Regions from separate parts of the Parageobacillus sp. NEAU-HV-2 genome, predicted to be linked through region 2. Evidence: predicted binding sites of a transcription regulator. Region 2 holds the regulator's gene; the other holds the start of a gene.
The links. The regulator Rex, encoded in region 2, represses fermentation and respiration genes when NADH is low (regulators of the CRP and FNR family bind a similar motif). The targets are predictions, from matches to a motif close to TTGTGAAATATTTCACAA.
Positions count from the first base shown of each region.

Region 1: the regulator Rex is predicted to act here: its motif matches at 1,626-1,643, upstream of adhE (bifunctional acetaldehyde-CoA/alcohol dehydrogenase).

Region 1 is NZ_JBXUJJ010000007.1:60,887-64,022, forward strand. It holds gene AC1WMD_RS12310 (sensor histidine kinase) at 1-647, shown strand, start outside; gene AC1WMD_RS12315 (response regulator transcription factor) at 644-1,276, shown strand; gene adhE (bifunctional acetaldehyde-CoA/alcohol dehydrogenase) at 1,662-3,136, shown strand, end outside.
Region 2 is NZ_JBXUJJ010000023.1:5,373-8,508, forward strand. It holds gene AC1WMD_RS18515 (CPBP family intramembrane glutamic endopeptidase) at 1-99, shown strand, start outside; gene AC1WMD_RS18520 (YdiK family protein) at 146-298, shown strand; gene tatC (twin-arginine translocase subunit TatC) at 301-1,047, opposite strand; gene AC1WMD_RS18530 (twin-arginine translocase TatA/TatE family subunit) at 1,068-1,220, opposite strand; gene AC1WMD_RS18535 (redox-sensing transcriptional repressor Rex) at 1,236-1,874, opposite strand; gene moaC (cyclic pyranopterin monophosphate synthase MoaC) at 1,864-2,385, opposite strand; gene AC1WMD_RS18545 (ABC-F family ATP-binding cassette domain-containing protein) at 2,505-3,136, shown strand, end outside.

The sequences.
Region 1 (3,136 bases), on a different contig from region 2:
CGGAAGAGCAAGAAAAGCGGATTCAAGAGATCATTTCCCAAGAACGGCATCGGCTTGCGCGCGAGCTTCATGATTCGGTCAGCCAGCAGCTGTTTGCCGCCTCGATGCTTATTTCCGCCATCAATGAAACAAAAACGTTTTCCGACGAGCGCGAAGAAAAACAGTTTCGTTTAATTGAAGAAATGATCCACCAATCGCAATTGGAAATGCGGGCGTTATTGCTTCATCTTCGCCCGATAGCCCTCAAAGGCAAATCGCTAAAAGAAGGAATTCAAGAGTTATTGATGGAACTAAAGCAAAAAGTGCCGCTGCACATCGAGTGGAAAGTGGAAGACATTCCGCTTGATAAAGGGGTAGAAGACCATTTATTTCGCATCTTGCAAGAGTCGATTTCCAATACGCTTCGTCATGCAAAGGCGACAAAATTGGAAGTATTGTTAGTGAAACGAGACCAACTTGTCATTTTGCGGGTATCGGATGATGGCGTCGGCTTCAACGTCGATCAAGTGAAAGCAGGGTCGTACGGTTTGCAAAATATGCATGAGCGCGCGCTGGAGATCGGCGGGACGATGCAAATCGTCAGTGTGCCGAATCAAGGAACGCGTTTAGAGGTGAAAGTGCCGATCATAGAGGAGGGAAAGTCGTGATCCGTGTCTTATTGGCCGATGATCATGAAATGGTGAGAATTGGCGTTTCTGCGTTTTTGGCGTCGCAGCCGGATATGGAAGTGGTGGGAGAAGCCGATAGCGGCAAACGCGCTGTAGAGCTGGCACTAGAGCTGCGCCCAGATATTATTTTAATGGATTTAGTGATGCCGGAGATGGACGGAATTGAAGCGACAAAGCACATTATTGCCCAATGGCCGGAAGCGAAAATTATCGTTGTGACGAGCTTTTTAGATGATGAGAAAGTGTATCCGGCTTTGGAAGCCGGAGCAACGAGCTACATGCTAAAGACATCGAAAGCGAACGAAATCGCCAACGCAATCCGTGCGACGTTTTACGGTCAATCGGTGTTGGAACCGGAAGTGACGAATAAAGTAATGACAAAAATGAAACAAAAGAAAGAAATCCTTCCTCACGAAGAATTGACAAACCGGGAGATGGAAGTGCTTTTGTTGATGGCGCAAGGAAAAACGAATCAAGAAATCGCCGATGAGTTGTTTATTGCCGTAAAAACGGTGAAAGTCCACGTCAGCAACATATTAAGCAAATTAGGAGTACAAGATCGCACACAAGCGGTGATTTATGCATTTAAACATTCGTTAGTCAAATAGCTTCTATAAATTAGGTTTCAGACATTCGTCGAAACCCAATTTGTCATAGTCTGCGCAGGTTGCCCTAAGGCAGCCTTCTTTTTATATACTGATTTTGTATCAAACTTAAGACGTGTTATGCAGAATGATACCCCAAGTTTTAGAAGAAAATAACGCCTAAGCTCATTATCGAAAAATACAGCTACTGGTAGGACGGGAGATAGATAAAGGTACGATAAATTTTTTATGAACATTTTATGAACAAATTGCTCAACATTTCACAAATAAGACAAACTAAAATCTCTATTAGCTATTTATAATAGGGGTGTAATAGATGGGATTATTTCCATCTTATATTTTTTAGTTTTATTTGTGAAATGTTTCACAAAGAGAGGGGAGACCATGTATGGCTGTTGAGGAAAAAGTGATCGATAAAAAAATCGAAGTGGCAAAAATGGTTGATGAGCTTGTCGCTAATGCACAGAAAGCGTTAGAACAATTTCGAGCTTACGATCAAGAAATGATCAATCATATCGTTAAAGAAATGGCGTTAGCTGGGCTCGATCAGCATATGGCATTAGCAAAGCTTGCAGTGGAAGAAACGAAACGTGGCGTATATGAAGATAAAATTATTAAAAACCTTTTTGCGACAGAATATATATACCACAATATTAAGTACGATAAAACAGTCGGCATTATCTATGAAAATCCGCATGAAGAAATTATAGAAATTGCCGAACCTGTTGGTGTTGTTGCTGGGATAACACCGGTGACAAACCCGACATCGACAACGATGTTTAAAGCGTTAATCTCGATAAAAACACGCAACCCGATTATTTTTGCCTTCCATCCATCGGCGCAACGATGCAGTAGCGAAGCAGCAAGAGTGCTGCGCGATGCGGCGATTCGGGCAGGAGCTCCAGAACATTGCATTCAATGGATTGAAACTCCTTCCCTTGAAGCAACACGTCAGCTTATGCATCATCCTGGCGTTTCTCTCATTTTAGCAACTGGTGGCGCCGGCATGGTGAAAGCGGCGTACAGCTCTGGAAAACCAGCTTTAGGCGTCGGACCTGGTAACGTGCCTTGCTATATTGAAAAAACGGCAAACATTAAACGGGCTGTAAATGATTTAATTTTATCGAAAACATTTGATAACGGCATGATTTGCGCTTCCGAACAAGCAGTCATTATTGATAAAGAAATTTATGAACAAGTAAAAAAAGAAATGATGGAAAACCGTTGTTATTTCTTAAATGAAGAAGAAAAGAAAAAAGTAGAAAAGCTCGTTATTAATGAAAATACATGTGCCGTCAACCCTGATATCGTCGGAAAGCCAGCTTATGAAATTGCGAAAATGGCTGGTATAGCTGTACCGGAAGACACGAAAATTCTTGTTGCTGAGTTAAAAGGGGTTGGACCAAAATATCCGTTGTCTCGTGAAAAGTTAAGCCCTGTACTTGCTTGTTATAAAGTAAACAGCACGGAAGAAGGATTTCAGCGCTGTGAGGAAATGCTGGAGTTTGGCGGCTTAGGACATTCGGCTGTTATCCATTCCGATGACCAAGAAGTTGTTACCGAGTTTGGCAAACGGATGAAAGCGGGACGGATTATCGTAAATGCACCGTCTTCGCAAGGAGCAATCGGTGATATTTACAATGCGTACATTCCGTCATTAACGCTTGGATGCGGCACGTTTGGCGGGAATTCTGTTTCGACAAACGTAAGTGCGATTCATCTTATCAATATTAAAAGAATGGCAAAAAGAACGGTAAATATGCAATGGTTTAAAGTGCCGCCGAAAATTTATTTCGAAAAAAATGCAGTACAATACTTAGCGAAAATGCCGAACATTTCCAAAGCTTTTATCGTCACCGACCC
Region 2 (3,136 bases):
AATACGTTCGTAGTCTTGGTGCAAACATTGTTTGCTGATGAAATTGAAAAAATGATGCGGCAGGCAGAACATATACAACTCATTATTGGGGGCTTTTAATACAATGAGAAGGACACCATTGCAATTCGCTTTTGCCTATTTTCTGATGGGAGTACTATTTACTTACTTGTCCATTCAAAGTGCAAAAGATACGATTTGGAACTTTTTCACCATCTTCCTTGCCATCCTGGCTACGCTTGATTTTGGAGCAGCCATACGTCTCTTCGCATTCCACTTTCGCAATAAACCTCCCGTTTGATATCACGGGAGGTTTTCTTGTTCCTGTTGCGCCAATAATACTTTGCGGTAAGCCATTTTGGAGATCCAAATGCTTGCTTCATATAAAATCGAAAGCGGAATCATCACAATCACTTGTGATAATACATCCGGCGGCGTAATGGCCGCAGCTAAAATCAGCAAGGCCAAATAAGCGTATTTTCGTACTTTGCTCAATAACATCGGTGTAATCAAACCAAGTCTTGTTAAAAACATCACAACTACCGGCAGCTGAAAGACAATGCCAAACGGCAAGACGAGCTGAAGCAAAAATTCGAAATATTCATTAATACCGATGACTTGATGAATACCGAGGCGTTCCGCCAAATTTTGCATAAAACGAACGACAAACGGAAATAAGACAAAATACGCAAAACTAACGCCTGCTAAAAAGAGAAAAATCGAAAGCGGAATATAGCTTAACGTCACTTTTCGCTCTTTTTCATATAACCCTGGGCTGACAAACGCCCAAATTTGATAAAGCAAAACCGGGGCAGTAAGAATAAAGGCGATGACAAAGGCAAACTGAAAGTAAATTTTGATCGGGTCTGTCAAACGAAATGCATTCATCGTCAATTCTTTTGCTTCATCCGTATGCTGCAAATATAAAATGATCGGTTCGACAAAAAAGAAGCTCCCTATCAAGGCAATGCCAAAAAAAACAAGAACAATGATAAGCCGTTTTCGCAACTCTCCTAGGTGCTCATACACCGACATTTCTTTATCATTCATGTCTCAACCATCCTAACTCATCATTGGTCGGCTTTTTTTTCATCTTCATCGGCTAATCCTTTCGTCGCATCCTTAAACTCGCGGAGCGATTGACCGAGCGACTTGCCCAATTCCGGAAGTTTTTTTGTTCCAAACAATAATAAAATGACAAGCACGATTAATAAATATTTCATGTTTTATTCTCTCCTTTATTCAAGCGGATAGTTTTTCAAAAAATAAACGAGCGACTGCAATTCGACCGCTAAGTCGATATGGTGGACGCGAATATGCTTCGGTACGTTCAAGCGCGCCGGCGTAAAATTTAAAATCCCTTTAATTCCTTTTTGGACAAGACGGTCGGTAATCCATTGGGCGACATGGGCAGGCACCGTTAAAATCGCTACTGGAATTCCCTCGTGAAGACGGTCTTCTAATTCATCCAAATGATAGACGGGCACCCCGCCGACTTCTGTACCGACTTTCCTTTCATCTACGTCAAATGCCATCACAATTTTCGTATTATTGTTTTTCGAGAAATTATAGTTTAAAAATGCGGTGCCTAAGTTCCCGACTCCAAATAACGCAACTTCCGTTATCTCGTCTTGATCGAGCGTTTTCCGGAAAAATGACAACAAATAGTTGACATTATATCCGTATCCCTTTTTGCCAAGCGCGCCAAAATAAGAAAAATCGCGGCGGATCGTCGCAGGATCGACTTTAACCGCCTCGCTCAGCTCGGCAGAAGAAACGCGTTGTTTTCCGGAAGCGTGTAAATTTTTTAAAAAACGATAGTATAACGGCAAACGTTTGGCCGTTGCTTGCGGAATTTTTGGCTGTTCATTGCTCATCGATAAATCCCCCAGCACTTCTCTTTTTGCGTTGATAATGTCCTGACTTTCCACCCATTTTCTCTACTAAATAGGTTGGGCCAATCACCATTCCTTTATCAAGCGCCTTGCACATATCATATACTGTCAGCGCACATACAGAGGCGGCCGTTAGCGCTTCCATCTCTACCCCTGTGCTTCCTTTTGTTTTCACTGTTACGGTAATCAACAATTGATACAACGCTTTTTCTTCTTCGACATGCCAGGCAAACTGAATGTCGACACCTTTTAGCATAAGCGGATGGCACATCGGAATGAGATCGGCTGTTTTTTTCGCCGCCATAATGCCCGCCACTTGCGCAACGGCAAGCACATCCCCTTTTTCGATCGTCTTGTTTGTCATTTTTTCATAAATTTCCTTATTGACGGTCACACTTGTTTGCGCGGTCGCCATGCGGACCGTATCCTCTTTGTCCGTAATATCGACCATTTTTGCTCGGCCTTGTTCATTGAAATGGGTAAATGTTGACAACGTAATCTCCTCCACTTATAAACTATACACTATTTTTCGTCATCTGTCTTTTATCGTTTTATTGCGATAGGAAAGTAACTTACGCTACACTATTATTGTTAAACGCGAGGTGAAAAACAATGATCATTTTACAAGTGAATCAACTGACAAAATATTTTGGCGCTGACCTTATTTTATCGAATATAAAATTAGAAATACAATCCAAAGACCGAATTGCGCTCGTCGGAAGAAACGGAGCAGGAAAATCGACGCTATTAAAGATCATTGCCGGTGAAATGTCTTACGATAGCGGAGAGATTATGAAACCAAAAGAAGTAACGATCGGCTATCTCGCTCAGGACAGCGGTCTTCACTCTTCGTTGTCGATTTGGGAAGAAATGATGACAGTATTCGCCCCATTAAAGGCCATGGAAAAGCAATTGCGCGCGCTGGAAATGCAAATGGGCGATCCTGATTTGCTCGCAGATGCATCCCGTTATGAAAAATTATTAAAAGAATACGACACGCTACAAGAGCGTTATAAAGAACAAGGCGGTTACCAATACGAAGCCGATATCCGCTCCATTTTACACGGTTTGCAGTTTTCTAAGTACGATTATATGACAACTCCTGTCCAATCGTTAAGCGGCGGACAGCGAACGCGGCTGGCGCTCGGAAAATTGCTTTTAACGAAACCCGATTTGCTTATTTTGGACGAGCCGACCAACCATTTAGACCTCGAAACATTAACATGGCTTGAGCAATATTTACA